2 regions of the Rhizobium sp. NZLR10 genome follow, and region 1 is predicted to be linked to the other one. Evidence: predicted binding sites of a transcription regulator. Region 1 holds the regulator's gene; the other holds the start of a gene.
The links. Region 1 encodes LexA, which represses DNA repair genes until DNA is damaged. Its sites were predicted from a motif close to TGTTCNNNNTGTGTTCNG; they were not measured.
Positions count from the first base shown of each region.

Region 2: HJB82_RS06195 (ribonuclease T2 family protein) is a predicted target of LexA. The motif match lies at 5,091-5,108, and genes of this name have one in related genera.

Region 1 is NZ_JABDWE010000002.1:214,687-222,047, reverse strand. It holds gene eno (phosphopyruvate hydratase) at 1-432, opposite strand, end outside; gene kdsA (3-deoxy-8-phosphooctulonate synthase) at 574-1,419, opposite strand; gene HJB82_RS04295 (VOC family protein) at 1,416-2,312, opposite strand; gene lexA (transcriptional repressor LexA) at 2,509-3,228, shown strand; gene HJB82_RS04285 (ComEC/Rec2 family competence protein) at 3,209-5,638, opposite strand; gene gltA (citrate synthase) at 5,929-7,218, shown strand; gene lpxB (lipid-A-disaccharide synthase) at 7,252-7,361, opposite strand, start outside.
Region 2 is NZ_JABDWE010000003.1:107,551-114,911, reverse strand. It holds gene metF (methylenetetrahydrofolate reductase [NAD(P)H]) at 498-1,400, opposite strand; gene HJB82_RS06205 (metalloregulator ArsR/SmtB family transcription factor) at 1,402-2,427, opposite strand; gene ettA (energy-dependent translational throttle protein EttA) at 2,589-4,238, opposite strand; gene HJB82_RS06195 (ribonuclease T2 family protein) at 4,336-5,076, opposite strand; gene HJB82_RS06190 (alpha/beta fold hydrolase) at 5,332-6,276, shown strand; gene HJB82_RS06185 (DMT family transporter) at 6,294-7,250, shown strand; gene HJB82_RS06180 (CaiB/BaiF CoA-transferase family protein) at 7,267-7,361, shown strand, end outside.

The DNA.
Region 1 (7,361 bases):
CGGAACCGGAAGCAGGCACGCGGACGCGCCGCCGACATAACGGTAGAGCGGCAGGCCGGAGGCCTGGGCGGCAGCCTTGGCGACGGCCAGCGATACGCCGAGAATGGCGTTGGCGCCGAGGCGCGACTTGTTCGGCGTGCCGTCGAGCTCGATCATGATGTTGTCGATCTGGATCTGGTTTTCGGCATCGATGCCGCCGATCGCGTCGAAGATCTCGGTGTTGGCGGCATCGACCGCCTTTTGCACACCCTTGCCGAGGTAGCGCTTGCCGCCGTCGCGCAGCTCGACCGCCTCATGCGCGCCGGTCGAAGCGCCCGAGGGAACGGCCGCGCGGCCCATGCTGCCGTCTTCGAGATAGACATCAACTTCGACGGTGGGGTTGCCACGGCTATCGAGAATCTCGCGGGCGATGATATCGGTGATTGCAGTCATGGGTTCTTCCTGCTCGGTGGGTGATCAATCGTTCGAAGCCTGTCATAATCGAAGGCGTGCAAATTACAATGGCGCATTGCGACACCCTCGACCTGCATGTCTGAACGTCGCTATAGCACGAACATGTCAGGCTTTTGACTGTCAGCCCTTGGCGACAGCATCGAAGGCGAGCAGCTTTTCCAAAAGCCGCGGCATGTCTTTGAGATAGACCATGTTCGGGCCGTCGGACGGTGCGTTGTCGGGGTCCTGATGGGTTTCGACGAACACGCCGGCGATACCGGTCGCCACCGCTGCGCGCGCCAGCGTTTCCACAAATTCCCGCTGACCACCGGAGGAATCGCCCTGCCCGCCCGGCTGCGCCACGGAATGCGTTGCATCGAAAACAACCGGCGCGCCCATCGACGCCATGATCGGCAGCGAGCGCATGTCGGAGACCAAAGTGTTATAACCGAAGGAGGCGCCGCGTTCGCACAGCAGCACGTTCGGATTGCCGCTGGCATTGAGCTTCTTCAGGACGTTTTTCATATCCCAGGGAGCGAGGAACTGGCCCTTCTTGACATTGACGGCGCGGCCGGTCTCGGCGGCGGCGATCAGAAGGTCGGTCTGGCGGCAGAGGAAAGCCGGGATCTGCAGGACATCGACCACTTTTGCCACCGCGGCGCATTGCTCGGCGGTGTGGACGTCGGTCAGGACGGGAAAACCGAACTCCTTCTTCAGGTCGGCGAAGATCTGCATGCCCTTTTCAAGCCCGATGCCGCGTTCGGCAGAGAGCGAGGTGCGGTTTGCCTTATCGAAGGAGCTCTTGTAGACGAGACCGATGCCGAGTTTGGCGCAAAGCTCCTTCAGTGTGCCGGCAACCATGAAGGCGTGGTCGCGGCTCTCCATCTGGCAAGGGCCGGCAATCAGCGACAGGCGGCCGGTATTGGAAAATGTGACCTGGCCTGCGCCCTCGCCGATCCTGACTTCGGAATTCGTATCAGTGCTCATCGTGTTTCCTCGAAGGCGAAGAGCGTGCCCTGCCCGGGCGCGGGCTTCACCAGAATGCGATTGTTCTTGCGCGTGTAGGTCACTCCGTTAGCAGCCAAATGCGCTTCTGTCACGGCAAGATCGGTGACGGCAAAGAGGATAGCCCGGCCGCGCAGGCCGCGGTCGGCGGATGCGACGGCGATCTCGAAATAGGCCTCCAGCCCTTCCGGCGTCATCAGGCTGATTTTCGCATTCGGCGCCGCGATATTAACGCCGAAACCGGTTTTCTCGACGGCCGATTGCGCCGTTGCAAGGCTGACGAAGGCGGCGAATGCAGAGGGGTCCGGCGCGCAAAGCGCGATCTCGGCAATGCCGGTGACGCCATTGGCATGCGTCTCTAGCGCACCGCGATCGGCCGGCAGAGGATTGATGCGCTCAACACAGAAGAGGAAGAAATCCGGCGCGCGCAACTCAGCGGCAAAGGCCAGCTTGAAGCCGGCCATGGTCTCGGAACCGTCCGGCATTTTCATCGGCCGGCTGAACTGCAGCATGTCGCCGGCGCTCGATCCGCTGCCGACGAAGCTCCGATGAGCGCGGCCGGCATCCCCGGTGCCGAACGCCACCGCCGAAAGCCCCTCCTCGCCACAGCGGAAGCGGAAGGCCCGATTGCGGGCGGTGAAGACATTGCCTTGCCGCGCCGATGCCTCGCTCTCCTCGCGGCTGGCGATACCGAGCGGCTCCAGATAGGTCTTGTCGGCAAAGAAGACGCAGGCATTCTCCGTTCCGAAGGGATGGCGGGCATCGGCGGCAACGGTGAAGCCAAGCTTGCCGAGCCTTTCGCGCGCCAGGTCGATATTGACAACGGGCAGCACGACATGATCCAGCGGGTGCGGTTTGGCCGAGTGCTCGTTCATGATATCCCTCCCTGAAACGCAAGAGGGTGCGACAGCGCCACCTTCAATGCAAGACATGTGCGCCAATCCGGCGAATGAAAATAAAAAACTCAACGAGTTGGCGGCAAGTTTTACGGAAATTTAGCTACTTGCGGAACACATATGGAACATATAGTGTTCTGTTCTGGATTTGTTTCAATCAAGGGGTCACACGTCGATGCTCACGCGCAAACAACAGGAGCTCCTGCTTTTCATTCATGAGCGCATGAAGGAATCCGGCATTCCGCCCTCTTTCGACGAAATGAAGGATGCCCTGGATCTGGCCTCGAAATCCGGCATTCATCGTTTGATCACAGCGCTTGAAGAGCGTGGCTTCATTCGCCGCCTACCGAACCGCGCCCGGGCGCTCGAGGTCATCAAGCTTCCGGAGGCCTACAGCCCGAGCATCCAGCCCCGGCGCGGCTTTTCGCCAAGCGTCATCGAGGGCAGCCTCGGCAAGCCGCAGCCGGTCGCCGCCCCCGCTCCTGCAAAACCGGTCGCCGATAACGGCAACTCCGTCTCCGTGCCGGTCATGGGCCGGATCGCTGCCGGCGTTCCGATCTCGGCGATCCAGAATAACACCCACGACATCGTCGTTCCCGCAGACATGCTCGGCTCCGGCGAACATTATGCGCTGGAGGTCAAGGGCGATTCGATGATCGACGCCGGCATCTTCGACGGCGACACGGTAATCATCCGCAACGGCAGCACCGCAAGTCCCGGCGACATTGTCGTTGCCCTGGTCGATGACGAAGAAGCGACGCTCAAACGTTTCCGCCGCAAGGGCGCCTCGATCGCGCTGGAGGCTGCCAATCCGGCTTATGAGACCCGGATTTTCGGGCCGGACCGCGTCAAGGTGCAGGGCAAGCTCGTCGGCCTCATTCGCCGCTATCACTGACATTGGAGAGGCCGGATTCGGCAAAACTGTTGCTGCGCCAGTCATAGGCGCGATGGCGCTTCCATGGGCGCGACAGGGTTTCGAATGCGGTCACGACCTCCAGGCCGGCATCGGCGAAGCGCAGCTCGACGGAGCCAGTCCTGCGCAGCGTCTCACCGGTAAAGAGCGTCGCTCCTGATCGGCAGCTGTTGAACCGCAGGCGGACCGACGTCACGACGATATCCGCCGCGTCGCAAGCCGGACCGAGATAGGCAGCGTTGTCGATGACGGCAACCACATGACCATTGCCGAGCCTTGATGTGCACCAGGCCTTTTTGACGCAGGAAAAGCGGTTTGCTTCACCACCGGCGACAGCCGCCCGCATCGCCGCCCTCGCTTCATTCTGCTGATCGCGGGAAAGCCTGACGCGGCGGTCGTCTCCCTCCGGCGGGACAGCGGGACCATCCAGCATTTTCGGCGGGAAATGCGTCGGCAGGACAAGTGCTCTCTGCCACTGATCGAAGATGAAATCCGGCGGGTTTTCGCGGTTGGAAGCGATTGCCGCAGCCGCGACCACTGCGACGAGACTGCCATCCTCCGAAATCACCAGATCCGGCGCCCGGGGAAGCGGCAGAAGCAGCACGCCGAGCGTAGAGACGGCGATAATCGATGTGCCGATATGGCGCAGCCGGGTGCGCAGCAGCGTCAGCAGCAGAAAGCCGGCCACGGCGACAGCGAAATACCAAGCCGGCAAGCGGCCGATGCCGATATCACCGCCCCAACCGGACACCGTTTTGGCGACCGCAATCACCAGGTCGAGGCCGAGGCCGACCACCTTCCAGAGCGGAACGTCCAGACCGAACGGCATGAGCAACATCGCCAGCAGCCCGGCCGGCATGACGATGAAGGAGATGATCGGCATCGTCGCGAGATTTGCCGGCAGCCCGTAAGCGGTCAGGCGATGAAAATGTTCGATCGAAAACAGCGCCGTGGAAAAACCGCCGATCAGCGAGGTCAGGAAGACGCCGCCGAAGAAGCCGGCGACGGCAACGACCGGTCGGAAGACCGGCAGTTTCAGCAAGGCGTTTTCGCGGACGCGCCGGTCCTTCCACAGTTGATAACCCGATACGAGTGCCAATGTCGCGGCAAAGGACATCTGGAAGCTCGGGCCCAAGACTTCGGACGGCGAAATGGCGATGATGACGAGCGCCGAGAGAACGACATTGCGCAGGCTGATCGACGGCCGGTCGAAGAAGACGGCGACCAGCATGATCGCCATCATGATGAAGGCACGTTCGGCCGAGACCCCGAAGCCGGAAATCAGGTAGTAGGCGGTGACGGCGCTGAGCGCGCCGGCGGCGGCGATCTTCTTTGTCGGATAGGCCTGAGCGACGCCCGGAAAAAGGCTGAGCAGCATCCGGAAGCCGACGAAGAAGATGCCGGCCGACAGCGCCATGTTGAGGCCGGAGATCGCGACAATATGAGCAAGGCCGGACTGGCGCAGCGCCTCCGTCGTCGCATTCGAGATGGCGCGTCGCTCGTCGGTCACCAAAGCAGCGGCAAAAGCGCCGGTGTCGCCGGGCAGGATCGATCGTATGCGGTCGCCAATGCTACTGCGCAGGCGGTAAAGCCATTCCAGCAGAGCTGCCGATGTCGATCTGGCAGCCTGCGGACCCGCCTCCAGATCCTTCTCTGGCGCACCGTAGAAGAAGCCGTTGGCGCCGATGCCATCGAAATAGGCACCGAAGGAGAAGTCGTTGAGCTCGGGAAGTGCGGGGCCTGCCGGCGGCGTCAGTCGTGCCCTGCCGGTGATGAGGTCGCCGATGTCGAAAGGCATGTCGGCGCCGCGGACGATCGCGGTTATGCGTCCCGGCGGCCGCTTCAACTCCGGCGCCTCCGTGCCGGTGACGGCAAGAATGTAGCGCCAGCGCCCACGGCCGTCGCCTTCTCGCCGCTCGACTCGGCCGGTCACTGTCGTCGTCACCGAGGAATCGAGGATCACCGTCGAAGCCCGCCAGCTCTCGAATTGTGCGCAGAGCATGCCGCCGGCCACGAGTGCAGGCGCCAGCAGCGTCGCCCGCAATGCCGCCCGGCTGCGGCCGACGATGAGAACCGCGATCGTCAGCACCAACAGAGAGAGCAGCGATGCAACAAGCGGAAATTCGGATGCCGCAACAAACCAGAAGGCCGCCCCGGCGCCGAGAAACACCGGCGAAAAAAGCAGCAAGCGGCCATGATCCGCCTCCTCGCCCAGCATGCGCATGCCGGCGCCAATCGATTGCCGGGCTGCGGCGAGCAGCCGGTGGCGCAAAGATGTCGTCGACTGCGTCCTGGTCGGCCGTATCACCACGATAGGCGGCGAAAAACCGGAGGGACCGGCTGAGCCGGCGCCTGCTTCCGGCCGCAATTCGACTGTCGTCACTTCCTGCATGTGCCGCCCAAGGTCACCCGCGAAGACGGCCAGAATGCATTCTCTAGTCAAATCCGGCAAGGATAATCGATTGAAATATGAGGGAAAATCGCCAGCGCCAAAACACTAAGCGAATCATTGGCTTCCGATATGCACGGGGCTCATCGCTGCAGTGCCTAAAAGGTGATACCGCAATGCACAAAATGCCGGCACGGTAACTTGGCATTAGCTTCACGATCATATAGCTATCGGTAAGGACGCTTAACCCCTATGGCGCTTTTATGGCGCCACCGCCATTTCGGAGGATCAGCATGACGGATCAAAGCGCTACAATAAAAATCGGTGACAAATCTGTCGACCTAGCCGTCAAAAGCGGCACGATCGGCCCGAGCGTCATCGATATCGGTGCCCTTTACAAGAACACGGCTTCCTTCACGTACGATCCGGGTTTCACCTCGACCGCATCCTGTGAATCGAAAATCACCTACATCGACGGCGACGAAGGTGTGCTGCTGCATCGCGGCTATCCGATCGAGCAACTGGCCGAGCATGGCGACTTCCTCGAGGTCTGCTATCTGCTTCTCTACGGCGAACTGCCGACCACCGTACAGAAGAAAGATTTCGATTATCGCGTCACGCACCACACCATGGTGCACGAGCAGATGAGCCGGTTCTTCACCGGCTTCCGCCGTGACGCCCATCCGATGGCCGTCATGTGCGGCTGCGTCGGCGCACTGTCGGCTTTCTATCATGACTCAACCGACATCACCGATCCGCACCAGCGCATGGTCGCCAGCCTGCGCATGATCGCCAAGATGCCGACGCTTGCGGCCATGGCTTACAAATACCATATCGGCCAGCCCTTCGTTTATCCGAAGAACGATCTCGACTACGCCTCGAACTTCCTGCGCATGTGTTTTGCCGTGCCTTGCGAAGAATATGTGGTCAATCCGGTGCTTGCCCGCGCCATGGATCGGATCTTCATCCTGCATGCCGATCACGAGCAGAACGCCTCGACTTCGACCGTGCGTCTCGCCGGTTCGTCGGGCGCCAATCCGTTCGCCTGCATCGCAGCCGGCATCGCCTGCCTCTGGGGGCCTGCGCATGGCGGCGCCAACGAAGCAGCGCTCAACATGCTGCATGAGATCGGCTCAGTCGACCACATTCCAGAATATATCGCCCGCGCCAAGGACAAGAACGATCCGTTCCGCCTGATGGGCTTCGGTCACCGCGTCTACAAGAACTATGATCCGCGCGCCAAGATCATGCAGAAGACGACGCATGAGGTGCTCGGCGAACTCGGCATCAAGGACGATCCGTTGCTCGAAGTGGCGATGGAGCTTGAGCGCATCGCGCTCACCGACGAATATTTCATCGAAAAGAAGCTCTATCCGAACATCGACTTCTATTCCGGCATCACGCTGAAGGCGCTGGGCTTCCCCACGACGATGTTCACCGTGCTCTTCGCGCTTGCCCGCACCGTCGGCTGGATCGCGCAGTGGAACGAGATGATCGAGGATCCGGAGCAGCGCATCGGCCGTCCGCGCCAGCTCTATGTCGGCGAACCGAAGCGTGACTACATTCCGGTTTCGAAGCGCTGATCGCTTCCCCAACCAACGAAAAACCCGGTCACCTCAGAAGCGACCGGGTTTTTTCTTTTTCAGCACGTCGAGAAGGATTTCGGCGGCATGTTCGCCGGGCGGTTTTTCGGTCTGCATGCGCTGCCAGATAAGATCATAACCTT
Region 2 (7,361 bases), on a different contig from region 1:
GGCGCATAGGTAAATCCGCACTCGCCGGATTTAACGGCATGTTAAAATCTGTGACAAAATTTCATCGAAAATAATATAATACTTTCAATCGCTTGATTAAATTCTGCTCAGCTTATCCACCGCATCGTTCTGCAGCGCAGCATAGAATCTGCTTCCCAACCGACATATTTCAGACATATTATTGGCCGGTTAACGCGAGGAGACAGACATGGGACTCACGCAATCCTTGAATGTTCTGTTGGTCAGTGCAGCGTTTGCTTTCGTCTTGTCCATGCTCTTCATCTGAGCCGGCCGAGGAAAGCGGAATGACTGGTAGCACCTGAACTCCCCTGATCAATCCGCCAATAAAAAAGCGCATGTCCCGCCCGACATGCGCTTTTTCATCTTTTTGAACTAAGCATGTCGCGCAAAAGCGTGCAGCGGTTTTGCGGCTACGACATGCGTAAAAACAAAGCGCAAGGAGCGAATCTGAAAGATCGCGACGCGCTTTAGAAAGATCAGGCGGCCGCGCCCGCACTTTTTGCCGCCCGGCGTGAAAAGCCGAGATTATCGAGCACGGCGGAAACCAGCGGCGCGCGGTTCATCGTGTAGAGATGGAAGTCATAGATGCCACGCCGGACAAGATCCTCGATCTGTTCGGCGGCGACATCGGCTGCGACCTTGGCGCGCTCATCGGGCTTGTCGTCGAAGCCGTCGAAGCGCTCATCGAGGAAGGCCGGGATCACAGTGCCGCAGGCCCCGGCAAAACGCTTCAGCTGCGTCAGGTTCTGGATCGGCATGATGCCGGGCACGATAGGGATCGAGATGCCGACAGCGCGCACCCGCTCCAGGTAGCGTTCGAAATTGTCGTTGTCGAAGAAGAACTGCGTCAGCGCCCGGTCGGCGCCATTGTCTGCCTTGCGCTTCAGCATCTCGATATCGGCAGTCGTATCGCGGCTTTCCGGGTGTTTTTCCGGATAGGCGGAAACCGAAATCTCGAAATCGCCGATCTCCTTGAGGCCGGCCACCAGCTCCGCTGCGTTGGCGTAACCGCCGGGATGCGGCTGATAGGGCGCGCCGGCGCCGCCGGGCGCATCGCCGCGCAACGCAACGAAATGCGTCACGCCAGCCTTGCGGAATGTATCGATCACCTGATGCGTCTCTTCCTTCGTCGCGCCGACGCAGGTGAGATGCGAAGCGGTGGCGAGCGGCGTCTGCGACAGAAACCGCGAGACGGCGGTCAGTGTCGGCGCCTTGGTGGTGCCGCCGGCGCCATAGGTCACCGAGACGAAATCCGGGTCCCAGTCCTGCAACTCGCCAACCGTCTGCCAGAGCTGACCTTCCATCTCTTCCGATTTCGGCGGGAAGAATTCGAAAGAGATCCCGATGTTGCGGCCGCGTACCTCGTTATTCAAAGCCATGTCATACTCTCCCGGCAAAGGTAGGTTCGGCGCCTTCGCTTGTCTGCGAAGCCATGAGGCGCCTCGGGTCGCGCGCGAGCCAGACGGTGACCGTCAACCCCTGCCCGTTTGGCTGACCCGGATGAAGATCGACGACCTGCTCGACGTCGAGCCCGGTCCTGTGCAACCAGTCGGATATCGCCTGGTGCGAAAAACCGAGACGGACATGCGCATGCTCGTCGCGGAGATATTCGAGCGTGTGCGGCGCAAGGTCGATGACCACGAGCCGGCCGCCCGGCCGGAGCATGCGCGCCGCTTCCGCGATCGCAATCTCCGGCTGATCGAAGAAATGCAGCACCTGATGGATCGTCACCACATCGAAATCCTGGCCCTCGAACGGCAGGTTCAGGATATCGGCGTGGCGCACGGTGGCCTTGGTGATGCGAGACTTGTCCAGATTGGCGCGGGCTACGCTCAGCATGTCGCGGCTGGCATCGACGCCGATCGCCCGGCGATAGAGCCCGGAGAGAAGCTCGAGGATGCGGCCGGTGCCGGTGCCGAGATCAAGCAGCGAGTCGATCGGCTGGCCGCCGAGCAACCGGATGACGGCGGCATCGACCTCTTCATCGGCGGCATGCAGGCGGCGAAGCTCGTCCCATTCCGCCGCGTTGCGGCTGAAATAGGCCTGTGCCCGCTCGGCGCGCTGGCGCTTGACCTGCGACAGCCGTTCGCCGTCGCGAAGAACGGTCGGATCGTTTTCGGAGACATGCTTCAGCAATGCCCGAACGAGCATTGCCGCCTTGCCGTCCTGCTTGAGGCGGAAATAGGCCCAGGCGCCTTCCTGGTAGCGTTCGATCAGTTCGGCCTCGCCGAGCAGCTTCAGATGGCGGGAGATGCGGGGCTGGGATTGGCCGAGAATTTCGGTAAGATCGGTCACCGTCAAGTCGCCGCCGTCGAGAAGCGCCAGAAGCCGCAGACGCGTCGGCTCGCCGGCCGCCTTCAAGACGTCCACCAGCGCATCCAGTCCAAGCTTCAAGGGTTCACTCATCTTCGGTCCAATCAAGATATAAAGATATCTTTATGTGATTTGAAAGACGGTGACAAGCGTCAATTCGCGCTCCCGCGAAATTGCCTGCTCAAATTGCGACAGGCCAGACGTGAAAAAGCCCCGGCCGAACCGGGGCTTTTTGACTGGAAAAACGGCTGCGATCAGCGCGTCAGGCGCTTATGGGCCTGGCTGCCCGGGTTGAGCGCGTCGGGGCCAAGGCGACGAACCTTGTCCTGTTCATAATCTTCGAAGTTGCCTTCGAACCATTCGACATGGCCCTCGCCTTCGAAAGCCAGAATGTGGGTCGCCAGACGGTCGAGGAACATGCGATCGTGGCTGATGATGATGGCGCAGCCGGCAAACGCCTCCAGCGCGCTTTCCAGTGCACCGAGGGTTTCCGTATCGAGGTCGTTGGTCGGTTCGTCGAGCAGCAGAACGTTGCCGCCGGCCTTCAGCATCTTGGCAAGGTGAACGCGGTTGCGCTGGCCACCCGAGAGATTGCCGACCTTCTGCTGCTGATCGCCGCCCTTGAAGTTGAAGGCGCCGCAATAGGCTCTGGAGTTCATATCGAACTTGCCGAGCTTGATGATTTCCGCGCCGCCTGAAATTTCCTCCCAGACGGTCTTGCTGCCGTCAAGCGCATCGCGGCTCTGATCGACATAACCGAGGTGGACCGTCTCACCGATGCGGACCGATCCCGCATCCGGTGTCTCCTGGCCGGTGATCATGCGGAACAGCGTCGTCTTGCCGGCGCCGTTCGGGCCGATGATGCCGACGATGCCGCCGGGCGGCAGCTTGATCGACAGGTCGTTGATCAGCGTGCGGCCCTCGAAACCCTTGGTGATGCCTTCCATCTCGATGACCACCTGGCCGAGGCGCTCGCTGACCGGGATAATGATCTGCGCGTCGCCGGGACGCTGCTTTTCGGCCGCCTCCACCAGTTGTTCGTAGGACTTGATACGCGCCTTGGATTTTGCCTGACGCGCCTTCGGGCTGGAGGCGATCCATTCCTGTTCGCGGCTGATCGCCTTCTGGCGGCCGGCCTCTTCCCGGTTTTCCTGCTGCATGCGCTTGGCCTTGGCGAGCAGGTAGGCCGAATAGTTACCTTCGTAGGGAATGCCACGGCCGCGGTCGAGTTCGAGGATCCATCCGGTGACGTTGTCGAGGAAGTAGCGATCATGGGTGATCATCATAACGGCGCCCGGATAGTCGCGCAGATGTTTTTCGAGCCAGGCAATCGTCTCGGCGTCGAGGTGGTTGGTCGGTTCGTCGAGCAGCAGCAGATCCGGCTGCGAAAGCAGCAGCCGGCAGAGAGCGATACGGCGGCGCTCACCACCGGAAAGGCTGGTGACATCGGCGTCGCGCGGCGGGCAGCGCAGGGCTTCCATGGCCATCTCGACCTGACTTTCCAGATCCCAAAGGTTCTGGCTGTCGATAATGTCCTGAAGCTTCGATCCCTCTTCCGCCGTCTCGTCGGAATAGTTCATCATCAGTTCATTGTAGCGCTCGAGCACCGCCGTCTTCGAAGCAACGCCTTCCATGACGTTCTCGAACACCGTCTTGTTGGCATCGAGGTGCGGCTCCTGCTCGAGGTAGCCGACTGTCGCTCCTTCGGCGAGCCAGGCTTCGCCGGTAAATTCCGTGTCTTGACCGGCGATGATGCGCAGCACCGTGGATTTGCCGGCGCCGTTCGGTCCGAGGATACCGATCTTGGCATCGGGGTAGAAGGAGAGGTGGATATTCTCCAGGATCTTCTTGTTGCCATAGGCCTTGTTGAGGCCGGACATATGATAGATGAACTGACGTGCCATGCTGCGCTGCTCCGGGCGGAAAACTTCGATCGTGCCGCTATGTAGGCGAAACAGCGCCTGCGGGCAACGCCGAAACCCGGTTACTCAGGATTTCCGGTCAAAAGCCCGCAGCATCGACGACGCCCTCGTCGCAGCCGAAGGAGGTTTTCCCCGCCCCCTGGATCAGATCGGCAAGCCCGGCGCTTTTCGCCGACGCCGCCCCGGCGGCCTCCGAAAGCCCGATGGTCAACCCGCTGATCATCTTGACATTGCCGGCCCGCCGGCAGCTCATCTTGACGCGCTCGCCGGCGCCCGGCCCGAAGCTCTTGTCGAAAGCTGCCTTGATCGCCTCGGCCTTAACCTGCTTGCCGATATTGGCGGCGAAGAGATCGCGCACGGCCGAGGTATTGAGCGCGCCGAGGAGATGCACGCCGACGCCGAAATAATCTTCGGCGCTCATTTTCGTGCAGGTGCCGTGTTTTGTCCACTCATGCCGTTCCAGACCGGATTGCGTCCCGGGCATGGCCTTTGCGAGCGCCGCCTGCGTCTCCGCCGAAAGCGTGACCGCCGGCAACGTGTTCCAGCTGCCGTCCTTATCGGCGGCCTTCTGCTCGGCGTTGACGTCGCAATAATTCTGTCGCATCGGCCAGAGCCCGTGCAAGGAAAAATTCGTCGCATCGGGGCGCTCGCCGGTCTGGCTCGCACATTCGGCCTTCTTCTGGTTCGTTTGGCAGAAAGCCGGCTGCCAGCTTGCTGAAAGAATAAAACGGGTGCGCCCGCCGGCCTCCTGCGCCACGGCGGCGCCGGCAACAACCATCGAAACGGCGAACGTCAAGGTACGCAACTGCATGCTGCTCATTTCAACCCCCAAAAAAGAACAATACAGGAACAAATAAGCACGAAGATCGAAAGCCCGCAACCCTGAATCGTAGCGTTCCCGCATTTTGTTATCGGATAACTCAAGGCTCGGTGTTGCATTTGCCTTCAGCGCCGCGCGTCTTTTCAGACGCGCAAAGGACGCTGCAGCACATTGCTGCTGCATAATTCCTTAAATCGATTCCGATTTAAGGAATTATGCAGTGCGATCTGGTCTGTTCCTGCAAGGAGGATCCAGATGTTTTCTGAAACGCAAAAGCTCACCGTGCCGGGGGCGTCGCTTGCCTATCACCATGTCGAGGCCGCCGGCCCGGCGCGCGGCATCCTGTTGATATCGCACGGCCTCGCCGAACATTCGAAACGCTATCGCGCTTTCGCAGAGGCTATGGCGGCGCGCGGCTATCACGTCTATGCCCATGACCACCGCGGCCACGGCGAGACGACGGCCCCCGACGCGCCGATCGGCCGCTTCGCCCGGCGGGACGGCGTCGACAGAGTGATCGGCGACGTCATCGCCATGCGCGCTCACGCGGCCTTGCGCCATCCCGGCCTGCCGGTGATCCTCTTCGGCCATTCGATGGGCGGCCTGATCGCCCTCAATGCCGCCGTCACGGCGCCTGTCGATTTCGACGCCGTCGCCGTCTGGAATTCGAATTTCGCAGTCGGTCTCGCCGGCCGCGCCGCCCAGGCGATCCTGCTTGCCGAGCGCATGCTGAAGGGCTCCGACGTGCCGAGCGGCCTCCTGCCGAAACTCACCTTCGGCGCCTGGGGAAAGTCGATTCCGGGATGCCGCACCGAGTTCGACTGGCTCTCGCGCCTTCCCGACGAAGTCGACAAATATATCACCGATCCGCTCTGCGGCTTCGACGCCTCGGTCTCTCTCTGGCTCGATCTTTTCGACCTGACTTTTCGCGCCCCGCAGAAGCGCCATCTGGATCGGCTGCCGCGCCACATGCCAATCCATCTGGTCGGCGGCGGTGAAGACCCGGCGACGGCGCGTGGAAAAGCCATCGTCTGGCTGTCAAACCATTTGAAAGCCCGGGGCTTCTCTCGTATCAGCACTGAGATATATCAGGGCATGCGGCATGAGACGCTGAACGAGATCGGCGCAGAAGCGGCAACCGCAGCCTTCGCGGACTGGTGCGACGAGGCCGTCGCCAGACCCCGAGCGGCCAGATCCTGAGCAACAAGGATTTCATCATGAGCAACACCACTGCCCGCCCCATATCGTCCAACCCCGACGTGACCACAGGGCTTGCGCTGATGTTTCTTTCGGTAATGGTCTCGCCGCTCATCGACATCTTCGCCAAGCTTGCCGTCGTCACGATCCCGTCCGCCGAGATCACCGCCGCCCGCTTTGCCCTACAGGCGCTCTGCATGCTACCGATCGTCATATGGCGGCGCAGCTTCACCGACTTCTCCTGGCGCCAGAGCCTTTTCCATGCCATCCGCGGCGCGATCATAACGGTCTCGATGATCTCCTTCGTCACCACGCTGAAATATATGGCCGTCGCCGACGCGATTGCGATCTTCTTCGTCGAGCCGATCGTGCTGACCATTCTCGGCGGCATTTTCCTGAAGGAAACGATCGGCTGGCGGCGCTATACCGCCTGCGGCGTCGGCTTCTTCGGGGCAATGCTGATCATCCAGCCGAGTTTCAGCGAAGTCGGCTACGTCGCGCTCCTGCCCGTCCTCAGCGCGCTCTGCATCGCGATCTTCGTACTGATGACCCGCGTCCTCTCGCACCGGGAAGATCCCTGGGCGATGCAGTTCCAGATGGGCATCTGGGGCCTCATCTTCTGCGCCATCCTGCTTTTTGCGGGCGAAGGAAGCGGTTCCGATCTCTTCGATCCCGTCATGCCTGAAGGCAGCGCCTGGTTCTACCTCGCCGGGGTCGGCGCCATGGCCGCGATAGCGGGCATCTTCGGCGTCTATGCCTATCGTGCAGCACCGGCCTCGACGCTGGCGCCGCTGCAATATTTCGAGATCGTCTCGGCGACGATCTTCGCCTGGCTTGTTTTCGGCGACTTTCCGGATGCGGTCAAATGGCTCGGCATTATGATCATCATGGCGTCGGGCTTCTACATCCTCTGGCGCGAGCGCCGCTTTGCTTCAAAGCCTGTATCCGATACATCTGAGGCGACACTGGCGCCGTAGAAACGGACGAGGAAATATGACGACGAAAAAGCCGCCGCTTGCCGGCATCCGGGTGATCGAGCTTGCCCGCGTGCTCGCCGGTCCCTGGGCGGGACAGATGCTCGCCGATCT